Regions from separate parts of the Bacillus arachidis genome, predicted to be linked through region 2. Evidence: riboswitches for the same ligand, from Rfam matches in the RefSeq annotation. Region 2 holds a riboswitch; the other holds the start of a gene.
The links. A riboswitch is a leader RNA that binds a small molecule or an ion and turns the genes downstream of it on or off. The one in region 2 is predicted to bind S-adenosylmethionine.
Positions count from the first base shown of each region.

Region 1: another riboswitch for S-adenosylmethionine. It lies ahead of QRY57_RS16075 (hypothetical protein); the one in region 2 lies ahead of QRY57_RS13885 (ECF-type riboflavin transporter substrate-binding protein).

Region 1 is NZ_CP127376.1:2,811,527-2,819,067, reverse strand. Features, by position in the region: gene QRY57_RS16090 (ECF transporter S component) at 1-531, shown strand, start outside; gene QRY57_RS16085 (YwiC-like family protein) at 752-1,474, shown strand; gene QRY57_RS16080 (hypothetical protein) at 1,509-1,700, opposite strand; SAM riboswitch class I at 1,833-1,932, shown strand; partial or broken gene QRY57_RS16075 (hypothetical protein) at 1,976-2,295, shown strand; gene QRY57_RS16070 (NAD(P)H-dependent oxidoreductase) at 2,577-3,152, shown strand; gene QRY57_RS16065 (group-specific protein) at 3,152-3,505, shown strand; gene QRY57_RS16060 (serine hydrolase domain-containing protein) at 3,545-4,798, opposite strand; gene QRY57_RS16055 (MFS transporter) at 4,899-6,098, opposite strand; gene QRY57_RS16050 (MarR family winged helix-turn-helix transcriptional regulator) at 6,113-6,532, opposite strand; gene phaZ (intracellular short-chain-length polyhydroxyalkanoate depolymerase) at 6,718-7,541, shown strand, end outside.
Region 2 is NZ_CP127376.1:2,404,010-2,411,550, reverse strand. Features, by position in the region: gene QRY57_RS13895 (PAS domain-containing sensor histidine kinase) at 1-1,546, shown strand, start outside; gene QRY57_RS13890 (aspartate/glutamate racemase family protein) at 1,620-2,300, opposite strand; SAM riboswitch class I at 2,458-2,573, shown strand; gene QRY57_RS13885 (ECF-type riboflavin transporter substrate-binding protein) at 2,711-3,259, shown strand; gene QRY57_RS13880 (ABC transporter ATP-binding protein) at 3,270-4,970, shown strand; gene QRY57_RS13875 (energy-coupling factor transporter transmembrane component T family protein) at 4,963-5,790, shown strand; gene QRY57_RS13870 (YjcZ family sporulation protein) at 5,953-6,051, shown strand; gene QRY57_RS13865 (hypothetical protein) at 6,295-6,606, opposite strand; gene QRY57_RS13860 (alpha/beta fold hydrolase) at 7,279-7,541, shown strand, end outside.

The DNA of each region.
Region 1 (7,541 bases), 410 kb from region 2:
GTTTTAGCAGCCATAGCAGCAGTGAGTCGTGTACCATTTTCCATTATGCCGAGTGTACAACCAACTTCTTTTGTTATTATTGTATCTGCAATTGTTTTTGGAAGTGAGACAGGCTTTATGATTGGGGCAACGGCAGCATTGGTATCTAATATATTTTTAGGGCAAGGACCTTGGACACCTTGGCAAATGTTTTCTTGGGGAATGATAGGCTTTATAGCGGGTCTACTTCGAAACACATTTATAATGAGAACGTTATGGGGGAGAGTCATCTATGGATTCATAGCTGGCTTTGTTTTTGGCTGGATTATGAATTTGTGGGGGATACTCGGTTTTTTAGAAGGATTAACATGGAAAGCCTTTATAGCATATTATGCTGCAAGCTTTTACTTTGATTTAGCGCATGCACTCTCAAATGTAATTTTTCTTGTCTTGTTTAGCTCATCGTGGATTAGAATTATTACGAGATTTAAAAAGAAATATGGAATTTTAGATAAAGATAAAGGGCTATTCTCTCAGGAAAACAAGGCATAAGCATATGTTACAAAGCATAAGAATGTAAAGTAGGGTCGCGACTTACATATTCGTTTGCCTCTTTCATGCTTCTTACCATTGGTAGGAAGCATTTTTTTATACATGTTGATTATTATTTTGAAATGTGTCAAAAAATTGTTTTAATGTAGTCCGATTTTTAGATGAGACTTTTTATATAATAGAAAATGAGACATATTTTCAAAGAGGAGATGCCATATTCATGAAGCTAGTTGTTCCAAAGCAGCACGGTGCCTGGGGGATGCTGCTGATTCCGTTTATACTTAGTGTAATACTTGGTAAAGCTACTTTATATCATATTCCACTTTTTATCGCTTGGTTATTTATCTATTTAGCAACGTATCCATTTTTAATGTACATAAAGCAACCTCGAAAGAAAGAATTTATACATGCGGCACTTATTTACTTTACAATCGCATGTGTTTTCGGGAGCGTATCTTTACTGTATGAATGGAAAATACTTCTGTTTGGTGTTACGATGATTCCGCTCTTTATCGTAAATATATACTTTGCTCGACAAAAAAATGAACGAGCCTTAGTAAATGATATTTGTGCAATACTTGCTTTCTGCATAGGCGGTTTACTTAGTTATTATTTTTCGATGAAAACAGTCGATGAAACGGCTTTTGCAATTGCTGGTATTTCTTTTCTATACTTTATAGGTAGTACATTTTATGTGAAAACAATGATTCGTGAAAAGAATAATCCTACTTATCGCTATGTTTCATGGGGCTATCATATTTTCTTAATCATTGCCTCTTTATTGGTAAATCCATGGCTTTCTCTTATATTTATACCGAGCCTAATTCGCGCAATCGTATTGTATGGTAAAAAGATATCTATCTTAAAAGTTGGAGTTTTAGAAATCGTGAATTCTGTATACTTTTTAATTACGACGGCAATACTGTTACAGTATGCCATTTGAGAAATTGCCCATCTAGTAAAGAGATGGGCAATTTTCATTCTTGTTCTAAAACATGAACCGTATGATCACATTTTTGTAATGCATGTTCCACAGCTTGTAAAGACTGTTCGATTCGCTCCCTATTATCGCTCTTTTCAACTGTTTGTATTGCATGTTCCAAACAATTTTTTGCTTCTTGCAACGAATGAAACGAATCTTGAACATATCCACGAGCATTTTTATCCATTATAAATCCCTCCTTTTGTACATACAATTTTAGTATGAGCGCTAGAAAAGAAAATATAACTTCAATGTGGTTACTTTATATGATTTGACAATGAAAATAGAAGTGGCTATTATAAGATATAAAGTGAATATTTTCTTATCCAGAGAGGTGGAGGGACTGGCCCGATGAAACCCAGCAACCGCGATGCAGGTGCTAATTCCAGCAGAACATGATTTGTTCTGGAAGATAAGACGAAGATATATACGTAACTTCTTCTTATCGGAGAGGTTTTTTTATTGCAAAAAAACCGATTCCAAAAATAACAGCATGAGAAGAAAGGGGTTGCAATTGTACTGTGACACTTGAGAAATACGTAAAGCTGCGTAAAGCAGTATATGAATATATGATGGAGCAAGATAAACCAATATCACTATTAGATATTCAAGAGCATATCATCTCGCATCATGAAGGAAAATTCACGAAAAAAATGCTACATCAATTTTATTTATCAAGGCTATTAGACGAGTTGAAACTGGATGGGAAAATTACTTTAGCTGATGATGAATATTCCTATACGAATAAAGGAGTATATTATAAGGCAAGAAAAGGGAGCTAGGCTCTCTTTTTTTATGTTATAATTTATCTGAATTTTTCGACTATGTAGAGTAAAAGACTGCAAAAGCAGTCTGATACAAGGGAATGGTGTTGAGTGTGTAGTGTCAAAAGTTGAATATGCCCTGAAAGAGGCATTTCATTCGGCTAAAAATAAAAAATAGACACCTTCGCCGAGTAGGTGTCAGTCGTTTTGTCATATAGGCTTGCTACTTGACAAGTAATAGAATATCACGCAAACATTTGGAAGTCAAAAGGGAATTTAAGGAAAGGTGTTGTTGAAAGGTGAACATCCTCATCTTATATGCACATCCGAATCCATCTAGTTTCAATGCATCCATTTTAGAACATGTGCAAAAAGGACTGCAAGGAACGAACCATTCTGCTACATTACTTGATCTTTATAAGGAAGCATTTAACCCAGTTCTAACTTTTAATGAAGATAAGAGAAGGCGTGATTTAGTATATGAAGAAGAAACAGAGAAATACAGAAAATTGGTCAAAGAGGCAGATTCTTTTATTTTTATTTATCCAATATGGTGGTGGGGAATGCCCGCTATTATAAAGGGTTTTATTGATCGTGTTTTTGTTGCTGGGTTTGCATATAGATATGAAGATGTAATGCCGAAAGGATTACTTACAGGAAAAACGGCGTGGGTTATTAATACGTTAGATTCGCCCTTATGGTACGTGGCACTCTTATATCGATCGGCTGATTGGGTGATTATGAAAAAAGGTATTTTGCAATTTTGTGGTATACGCCAAATAAAACGTTCTGCCTTTCAATCTGTAAAAACAAGTAAAGCAGCAAAGCGTGAAAAGTGGCTTTTAGAAATACAAGAAAAGGCAAAAAATTTATGATGAAAAAAATAGAAAATATAATGAGATGCTGTAATCGGAATGATGAATTGTTTCGTACGTATGTAACATGTTTACTTCAATTGAAACATCATAATGAAAATTTTAAAAAGGTGTGCCAAGAATTAAGAGCAGATTATTTAGTAAGGGGAATTTGTGAACGGGAAGTTGATGGAATTATTAAGGAAAGTAAAGAATATAAGATGTATGAACTACCTAAAGTATTGAGATGGGATTTTCTACGGAAAAACCCTTCAATGATTGAAAGTGTTTGTACGACGTTCTTTACATATAGAAGATTAAATCTTTCATGTGGAGAATGGATAAATGTAATAAGGTGTATAGAAAACAATTGATTTATATAAAATTTATTATGTGAAAAAGCTAGTATAAAACTAGCTTTTTTCTAAGTGTTTTGCGATATCTACATACATATTTGAATAAGTTGTATGAACATCATTGCTTGGCTCAGCATTGGATGAAAAATGTACAATGACCATATTCGCTTTTGGATCTATATAGAGGCATTGTCCATAACTTCCTAACACTTCAAATGCACCGTGTTCATTATGAGGAATCCACCATTGATTATGATACGAAATGGATGTACCTTGTCCGATTGCAAATTCTCCTTCTTGCACGCTCTTTACATTTTCTGAAATAGAGGAAGGGAGAATTTGCACGCCATTGTAGCGACCGTTATTTAAAATCAATTGCCCAAATCTGGCCAAATCTCTTGCAGTCGCATTTAAACCAGCACTTGCTTGTTCAACTCCTGTTTCATCTGTAACATAATACGCATTTTCTTCCATACCTATTTTGGACCAAATTCTCTCACTTACATTTTCAGTTAACGATTTTCCAGTTATGGTCCGTATAATCCAGCCGAGTGTTTCAGATGAACCGTTATTATACGAAAACGCAGTTCCAGGTGGTGCCGTTTCTTTTGCTTCTTGTAGCATATCATAAATTTTTATTGGGCCATCATAGTTTTTACCACGAGGAAGAATATTGCTGGCTAAATATAATTGAGCATCTTGATTTTCTAAACCCGGCTGTATATATCCATGTGTAGGGTATTCAGCAGAAACCTGCATGTCCATTAATTGTTGAATTGTTGCTTTTCCGAATGGGGTGTTTCGTAATTCTTTGACATATGTTTCAGCAGTCTTATTTACATTGATGAGTCCTTCTTCGGTTAATGATTGTACAAGTGCACCAGTAAATACTTTTGCTAAAGAGGCCATTCCATGCTGCTCATTTTGTTTAAACCCGTTGAAATAATGCTCGTAAACAAGTTTTCCGTTATGTACAACAACAAAGGCGTCTGTTTTATTCTCATCTAATAGTTTCTTTAAAGGGATATTTCCTCCATTCACTTTTTTAACTGAGAAATCGTCTAAGTTTTGTAATGCAGTAGGAAATGATGATATTTGCTCGGGATTATTTTTTACTTCGCTTGTTAACGCTAGTTCTTTCATATGTGTATATGACCAACGTAAGTAGGGATCTTGTAACCAATTTTCTTTTGTCACGTTCTCTTTAGAAGGGGAGACTTTGTTTTGTTTAAAAAAAGTAAATCCAAGCCCAGTTACGATAAACACTAGTGTAAGTATGAGTAACAAAAGGGGAGATTTTTTAAAATTCATATATATACCTCCTTGTTAATTCTACAATAAGTATACGCTCGTTTTCTTAGAAATACAAAATAAGGAAAGTAAACAGGGGTGTTTACTTTCCTTATTAACATTAAGCTGATAATTCTTCATCTGTACGTTGCTTTTTGAACTGTTGTTTTCTGCCATGTAGAAAGTAATAAATAAGTAATGTAAATGCAACGATAATGGCAGCGATGAAATACATATTATGATAGCTTGAGTGTGCTGCTACGATACCTAGTACAAAGGAACCGAGCCCCATACCGCTATCAAAGAATGAGAAATAAGTAGCTGTTGCTGAGCCGCGTCGATGGTTTGGAGCCGCGGAAATAGCAATGGTTTGGAAACTTGGGATTAACGTCCCATAGCCTAAACCAATTAATATACCTGCACCAAGGAACCAAAATGGCGTTTGTGCTTGGCTTAAGATGAACATTCCAATTGTAAAAATAATAATGGAAGGATAAACAAGTATATTTTCACCGAAACGATCAAATATCTTTCCTGTGAATGGACGAGAAAGAACAACAACAAGTGCATATACAATAAAGAAGTAACTAGCAACTTCTCCTAAACCAATTTCTTTTGCGTAAATAGGAATAAAAGATAATATGCCACTATAAGAAAAAGCAAGAACAAACCCTGTAAGGGCAATTGGAACAGAAGAAGGTTCAATTAAATCTTTCCATTTCATTCGCTCGCGTTTTTGTTTACTTACTGGCTTTTCATGTGGGATATTTACAAGTAAACCTAATAGAAATGCTAGTAATGAAAAGATAGAACAAACGATAAACAGAACTGTAAATGAAGAATGTGAAATAATCGTTAAACCTAAAAAAGGACCGATTACCATCGGCAAACTCATAAATACACCGAAATAGGCAAGTGCTTCACCGCGGCGATGAGCCGGTGCGACGTCTGTGACAATTGTACCTGTAGCTGTCGTTGCCATTCCAAACCCAATGCCGTGAAGGAAGCGAAGGGCAAGTAATAAAAATAAACTTTGTGCACCGAAATACATTACGGTAGCAGCTAAAAATAAGGAAAGAGAAATAAATAAGATTTTCTTTCTTCCTAAATCGTCAAGCCACTTTCCGGTAAACGGGCGGCATAGGACAGAAGAAATAAGAAATACTGTTGCGACTAAACCAATTTCTTCAGGTTTTCCTTTCAACCCCTCTATTACATAGACGGGTAAAGTAGTCATAAGCATGTAAAACGTTAAAAAGAGAAACAGACTACTAAAACAAGTTCCAAGGAAGTCCTTCGTCCAAAGTCTCTCACTTTGCATCGTCATCCCTCCAATTAATCATCTAAATTTTTAATAATGGTTTGCAGTACTTGAAATGCTTGTTGTAAATCTACTTCATTAATATTTTGTAGCGCTTTTTCTTCGAAAGTATCAACTTCTTCTTGCCATATTGGAATCATTTTTAGTGCTGTTTCAGATAATGAAATGAGCTTTTCGCGACGATCTTTTCCCTCGGTTCGAATAATCCATCCCATTGTTTCCATACGTGTTAAAGTACGAGTCATCGTTGGCGATTCAACGTTTAAATATTGACATAACTCAGTTTGTGTACAAGGTCCGGTTTGATTAATTCGGAAAATGACAGCCCATTGTGCACTAAATAAACCTGTTGGTGATACACGTTCATTAAATTTCTTCGTAAACTTTCGAGAAGTTTGACTGACAATGTGAAAAAAATGCTGTTTTTCGTCCATTTGTTTAATCCTTTCAAATTAGTTGCCTAGCTAACTATATAATCTTTTACCAGAATTGTCTAGTGATAGGTATGTTGTTGTAAGTATTTTGTATCGTTTTTGTGTTGAGAACATATATTCTACATGATATGCTAGAGGTAAGTTTAGAATTTTCTATCTATTAAAAATGAATGGGGGAGCGTGTGATGATTAAGCCTGCAACACTGGAGTTTGTTTCGTTATCAAATGGAGAAACGATTGCATATCAAGAAGTTGGGAGACAAAATAAAGAAAAACTTATCCTAATTCATGGGAATATGACATCCTCACAGCACTGGGATTTAGTCATTGGGAAATTACAAGATGAATATCACATTTACGCCATTGATTTAAGAGGATTTGGAAAATCAACTTACCATAAGCCAATAGATTCGTTGCAAGACTTTGCAGGTGATGTAAAGCTATTTATAGATGATCTACAATTGAAGAAGTTTTCACTGATGGGATGGTCAATGGGTGGTGGTGTTGCGATGGAGTTTGCAGCTTGTCATCCGGAGTGCGTAGAAAAATTGATTTTGGTTGAATCAGTTGGAATGAAAGGATATCCTATTTTCAAAAAAGATATAAACGGTCAACCCATCACATCCACGTTGCTAAAAACAAAAGAAGAAATTGCGCAAGATCCCGTTCAAATTGCTCCAGTACTAGATGCAATTAAAAATATGAACAAGATATATTATCGTACGGTTTGGGATTTACTGATTTATACACACAATAAACCAGATCCAGAGCGTTATGAAAAGTATTTAGATGATATGTTAACGCAGCGTAATTTTGTAGATGTGAACTATGCTTTAATTACGTTTAATATTTCAGATGAACATAATGGAGTTGTACCAGGGAATGGACATATTCATCGCCTGCAAGTACCGACTCTTGTCATACAAGGAGACCGGGATTACGTTGTCCCGCAAGTGGTCGGAGAAGAATTAGCAAAACATCTTCGGAATGCAAAACTAGTCATATTAGA
Region 2 (7,541 bases):
TACTTGTCAAAAATACTTCGAAATGCTTTCAAAACTCATTGTAGATAGTGCAATGAATAAACTTCAAAACCAAACAAAAAATATACATTTACTTTCTCAAAAAGAAGAACAGCTACACACAATCTTACAAAATATGCCCATTATGGTTGATGCTCTTGATAAAAATGGGAAATTTATATTATGGAACCGGGAATGTGAGCTTGTAACAGGTTATGCTGCAGAAGAAATCGTTGGGAATCCAAAAGCGCTTGAACTGCTATACCCTGATGAAAGTTATCGCAAGCAAATGCAAAAGAAATTTTCGGTTCGTGGAAAAAGTTTTCGAGATTGGGAAATGAATTTAACATGCAAAAATGGAGAAATAAAAACAATCATGTGGTCAAATATTTCAGAACAATTCCCAGTACCTGGCTATAGCTATTGGGCAGTTGGAGTTGATATTACTCATCGAAAAGGAATTGAAGAGCAATTAAAGCAACAAACATCTGAACTAGAGCTTATTTTCAAAGCATTACCTGATTTGTGCTTTTTAACCGAGGCTGATGGAACAATTATAGATTATAAAGCCGGTTCGCCAGCTAAGTTTTACGTACCGGCAGAATCTTTTATGGGGAAAAAGTTTTATGAGGTCTTGCCTTCACCCGTTGCACAGCAATTTCGTGAAGCAATTCACCAAGTGCAGTATAAAGAATCAACTGTTATTGTTGAATACCCACTCACACTTAAGGGCAGTATTAGTTTCTTTGAAGCTAGATGTTTACCATTGTTAAAAGATAAGGTCATGATTATTGTCCGTGATATTACGGAACGTAAAAAGACTGAAGAGTTATTGAATAAATCAGATACACTTGCGGCAATTGGACAATTAGCTGCAGGGGTAGCCCATGAAGTCCGAAATCCATTGACTGTGATTAAAGGATTTATTCAATTATTTCAAATTAATCAAGAAGACCAAGATAAATATTTTGAACTTATGCTATCAGAAATTGAAAGAATTGAAGCTATACTTCATGAGTTTTTATCGATTGCAAAAACTGATGTTATTCCAATTGAAAAGAAGAATCTCTGTTTCATATTAAAAAATGTCGTTTCGTTAATCAATACGAAGGCAATCATGACAAATATCCAAATTAATCTTCATATAGAATCAAAAGAATTAATCATTGATTGTTGTGAAAATCAATTAAAACAAGTCTTTATTAATATTTTACAAAACTCAATTGAAGCAATGCCAGATGGAGGAGAAATCTCTATTTACGTGAAAAAATCAGAGCGTGAGGAGGTTATTATTAATATAGTTGATGAGGGCTTAGGAATTCCTGAAGAAAGAATAAAAAGACTTGGTGAACCTTTTTATAGTACGAAAGAAAAAGGAACTGGCATTGGGCTAATGCTCAGTTATAAAATTATTGAAAGTCATCAAGGAAGAATTAGCATAATGAGTGAGGTAGGAGTAGGAACATCAGTTACAATTTATTTACCTATGTTTCAAAGTGAGCAGGTTACTTCTCATTCAGCGATGCCATCTATAACAAAGGCTTTGTAATCGAGATTAATTTCCATTGACGATAAAGAAAAGAGGTCATCTTATCACCCTATAAGATAGCCTCTTTTCTTTGTTATCCAGCGAATTGTACTGCAGTTTTAGCATGTAAAAAAGCAGTATCAAATACAGGAATAGAAAGATCTTTTTGTGAAATGAGTAACGGAATTTCAGTACAACCTAATAAAATTCCTTCTGCACCATTTTCAATAAGTTTTTGAATGATTTGTAAGAAACGTACTTTGGACTGCTTTGAAATAATTCCTTTACTTAATTCATAGAGAATGACATTATGAATGAAATTTCGGTCATCTTCTTTCGGAATCATTGTTTCAATTCCATAATTAGCTAATCTTGTTTTATAAAATTCCTGTTCCATTGTTTGTTTTGTTCCAAGTAAACCAATTCGTTTCACATCGTGTTCAACAATTTCTTCAGCACTTACATCACCAATGTGGAGAAGGGGAATAGAGATTGCTTGTTCTACTTCTTCCGCAAATTGATGTACTGTATTTGAGCACATAAGTATACAATCTGCACCAGAATTCTCTATTTTTTTTGCTACTTGGACGAGTTGTTTTTGCACTTCCTCATATTGATGATTTTGTAATAAATTCGTCACTTCGCCAAAATCCATGCTATAAAGGACAAGCTTTGCATTTTGATTATACTGAGATAGAGTTAGTGTATTAATATGTTTATAATAAAGAGACGTTGATTCCCAGCTTAATCCACCAATTAATCCGATTACTTTCATGTCAAATTCCTCCCGTAAACATGCTTTATTTAATTTATTATTCCATAATTCCGATAAGAATACAATGTTTTAATCATCTGTTTTGCGAAAAATAAAAATAGTAAGAAAAGTATTGAAATTAATTTGCGTTAGTGCAATAATACAAGTTACAAACGAATACTTATCTAGAGAGGTGGAGGGAACGGCCCTATGAAACCTCAGCAACCCTTATTTACTACATAATAGGAAGGTGCTAATTCCGCAAAGGACATATTGTCTTTTGAAAGATAAGAGGATCATATATTCATATGCAAATGGCCTCTTATAGCAGAGGTCATTTTTTATTGGGAAGAAAGGAAGTGAAGGCTCATAATTCAATGTTTTTTTACATAGGACTAATAGAAACTCACTAAAATGAGAGGAGAATTCATATGAACAAATTATCTACAAAATTAGTCGTAGCAATTGGAATCGGTTCTGCAATATATGGTGTATTAGGTCTATGGGGATTTTCAATTGCACCAAACACATTTATCAAGCCTGCTTTGGCTATATTAACAATATTTGGTGCGATTTTCGGACCATTTGCAGGACTTTTGATTGGTCTTATCGGTCATACGGTGACAGATACCATCGCTGGATGGGGAGTATGGTGGGGATGGGTACTTAGCTCAGGTATTATTGGATTTACGATGGGACTTGTACAAAAACGAGCAAGTTTCAGTGTGAAAAATGGAACATTTCGTAATAGAGATATTTCATATTTTGCTATAACAGGTTTAATTGGGATTGTCGTTGCAATCATATTTGCTGGTGCTTTTGATATTATCATTATGGGTGAACCTTTGGATAAAATTGTTATTCAAGTACTTGGTGCAACGATTGCAGATGTCCTTGTATTCTTAATTCTAGGTTTACCAATCACACTGGGATTAGCGAAAGCAAATAAAAAACATACACATTTGAAGATTGAAAAGTAGGGAGATTATTATGAAGCCGATTATTTCCTTTGAACAATTTACATTTCAATATAAACAAGTGACAGAACCTACTTTAAAGGATGTTACATTCCGTATTTACCCAGGCGAAAAAGTATTGATTGCCGGTCGAAGTGGATCAGGAAAGTCAACATTGGCCCATTGTATAAATGGGCTTATCCCTTTTTCATATGAGGGATCAAGTACTGGGAACATTTCAATATGTGGTAAGGATCCGCGAAAAGGTAGTATTTTTGAACAAAGCAAGCAGGTAGGAACTATTTTACAAGATCAAGATTCTCAGTTTATTGGTTTAACCGTAGGAGAAGATGTTGCTTTTTCATTAGAAAACGATTGTGTAGAACAGGAGAAGATGAAGGCCGTTGTTATGGACTCACTACAGAAAGTACAGATGCATACGTTTCATTCACGAAGCCCACATGAATTATCTGGTGGTCAAAAACAAACTGTTTCTCTTGCAGGACTGTTAACAACACATGCTGACATATTACTATTTGATGAGCCATTAGCAAACTTAGACCCCATGAGTAGTTTGAAAACAGTAGAACTTATACGAAAGGTGCATCAACAATTTAATAAAACAGTTGTTATTATTGAGCATAGAATAGAAGAAATACTAAAGTTAGACCTTGATAAAATCATATTAATAGAAGAAGGAAAAATTGTAGCAATTGATTCGCCAGAAAAAATTTTACAAACAAACATGCTACAAAAAATAGGGTTAAGAGAGCCTGTATATATTGAAGCATTAAAAAATATAAAAATGAATACTTTAAATGAAGAATTATATCCAATTGAAACGCTAGATCATGAGAAAGTGAATAAGGCGATTAAGCAATGGATGTTACATTCTACTATGTCTAAAAAACAACCTAAAAAAGAAATCTTATGCGAAATAGAAAATATATCATTTTCATATTCGCACAAAGATTTTACATTAAGGGACATATCACTCTCTATACAAAGAGGAGAAATTGTAGCGTTATTAGGCCATAATGGTGCAGGTAAATCTACATTTGCACATACATTAACGGGAATGAACAAAACGAAGGAAGGGGAGATTGTATTTGATAATGAAAATATAAGTTCATGGTCTATCCGAAAGCGTGGAGAAGTGATCTCCTATGTCATGCAAAATCCTAATCAAATGATTACACAGTCTACTGTTTGGGATGAAGTTGCTTTCTCATTAAAATTAAAGAAAGTTTCTAGCGCAGAAATAAATAAACGAGTGGAAGAGGTATTGCGAATTTGTGGATTATATCCATTTCGAAATTGGCCAATTCAAGCGTTAAGTTACGGACAAAAAAAGAGGCTTACTATTGCATCGGTTTTAACAAGAGATCCGAAGCTTATCATCTTAGACGAGCCAACAGCAGGACAAGATTATTTTCATTATCAACAATTTATGTCCTGTATAAGTCTATTAGCGACACAAGGAATATCATTCATCTTTATTACACATGATATGAACCTAGCTTTAGAATATGCAGACCGTGCAGTTGTCCTCCATAAAGGGAAAATACTTGCTGATGGTACTGTTCCAAATGTATTAACAAATAGCGAAGTATTACAACAATCTAATTTAGAGGAAAGTTCGCTAATAACATTAGTAAAATTGAGTAAAGTCCCTTATCCAGAAGTTTTTGTACAAATGTATATGGAGGCAAAAAGGAGGGGAGATTATGAATAAATCGGATTTATTTTATATAGATAATTATACATATTTTCATCGTATGGACGGCACAATTAAATTGTTGTTATTTATAATTTGGATGACTCTTACATTTATATTTTTTGATTTTCGTATTTTATTATGCTTGTTTTTCATTGGTTGTTTAGGGTTAGTGATTGCTAAAATCCCTTTAAAAAAAATTGTAATTATATTTAGTGTTATTTTCACATTTAGTATGCTAAATTCATTGATGATTTTATTGATTACACCAACCCATGGATCTGAGTTAACTGGTACAAGTACAGCATTTTTGTATATTGGATATGCTACTATCACGTTTGAAACACTCTTTTATGCTCTTACGCTCTCATTAAAGTATTTTACATTATTACCATTTACACTTATTTTCATATACACAACGCATCCAAGTGAGTTCGCTAGCAGTCTATATAAAATTGGATTACCGTATAAGATTGCCTACGCGATAAATATCGCGCTTCGCTACATACCGAATATACAAGCGGAATATAAATTGATTAAGCACGCTCAAGAAGCAAGAGGTGTACCATTTGAAAGAGGAGAAGCGGATTTTTGGGAACGTATTAAAAACCGGATACTCATCTTTTGGCCACTTGTTATTCACTCTTTAGAGCGAATTGATACTGTTTCAAATGCAATGGATTTACGCGGATTCGGAAAAAAAGAGAAACGAACATGGTATTTTACAACAAAAGCAAAACAAGAGGATTATATAGGATTCGTTATCGGCATTATCATTTTAGTATTTGCCATTTACCTAAAGTTTAATATTTTTAAAGGGTTTTGGTATCCACTTTAAGTTTCTCGATGTTATACAGATAAAATTTAGGCACTCGCGGAGTGTCTTTTTAAATTTAGCCAAGACATGCTCAAAAATCATATAGAAACATACTGTATAATACCAACCCGTTAATAAACAATCAATTTATCCATTAGTTTTATACTAAAAGGAGGAGAAAACATGAGTTTCGGTGGTTCTTGTGGTTTTGGTGGAGGTTTTGCATTATTAGTTGTGCTATTCATTTTATTAATTATTGTTGGATGCAGCTGCTGGGGTTGAGGGTATTAAAAACTATCCATTTATTTAATCATTCGTCACAGAATTATGTAATTAGAAAAACTATTAAAGGTACTTTTTAGTATCAATACAAGATTCAATCCGAAAAAGGAGCTATCATGCTCCTTTTTATATTGAAATTTTACCGAAATAACAAAGTGAACCTTCAAAAAAATTGTTGAATTTACATACTTTTTTATTGTAAATATTTGTGATTAAAAGGCGAGTTTTTATTATTCACGATAGTTATTGGTTTTGGTTCCCTGGTTTCTTTTGACTGTTAGGCATAATTTCATCGGCAAACTCTACAGTTGTCAAATTTACTTTGGATGGAATAAATGTTTTTGTCGTATTTTGAACACCTTGGAATAAACGTTGAATAGGGTTCATCATATTTGAATTACGTGTTGCTACTACACTAAAAACTGTTCCTAATCCTAGTAAAGAGAACCAGATCCAGCTTCTATTGTTATTCCGTCTATTTCTAAATAATTTAAACATTTGCTGAGTTCTTCTTCCAGAATTGAATAGTGACATCAAGAAGTTAAGAGTATTCATTTTTTACCCCCTGTAAAAATAATTAGGAAAAAGAAACACTAAGTTTAATTCCATATAATTTATGTTGCAATATTTTATAGAAATTTATGATGCTAATTTATGCTAATATTTCTTAATTCTTTTTTCCTAAAAACCCTAAGTGTACTTGCAGGCTCCCTCATTCCAAAGGAAAACATGTACAGGTCAATCGGGGTTTTTAGGATTTAAAGTTCATTTGTTTACATAATGTTTTTTAATCAATGAGATGAAGTATATTGAAAATGAGTTAAAAAGGAATGATATTCATTTTCTATGTCATTTATGGAACAAAATGCATTGTAATTTATTCTAAATAGTTGCCGGAATAGAAAAAAAGAAGTACCGCATAATAACAGAAATGAGTGAAGAGACACATCGTCAAGTGTACTACACGAGGTTATTTATTGCATAACATATCATCTGTTTTTTTAACTAAATAAAAAGAAAAACTTGAGAAGCGACTAAATTCATTTTTTAAACGAGAATCGGCTTTAACGTTATCAGGAACGTATAACAAAATAATATTGACGCTTATAGCTAACAAATGGAAATACTCATGTACTAAAATGAATTTTAGTATGCATTATTTTTGGAGATACCTTTTTCTAGAAAAAGAGTTGGAAATGATTTTAGATTGTTGAGGTGATTACATATATGCCAATGTTGAATGTGGACGGTAGTAGTCTGTATTATATCGTTAAGGGAAAAGGGATTCCTATTGTTTTTATTCATCCTCCTGTACTTACTTGTGTGAATTTTGAGTATCAAATAGAGGAATTATCTCGAAATTTTAAGGTGATTGCTTTTGATATTAGAGGGCACGGAAGAAGTCAGTATTCAGAACAACCGATTACCTATCCACTGATTGCTGAAGACATTAGATGTTTGTTGGATCATTTGGAAATTAAAAAAGCATT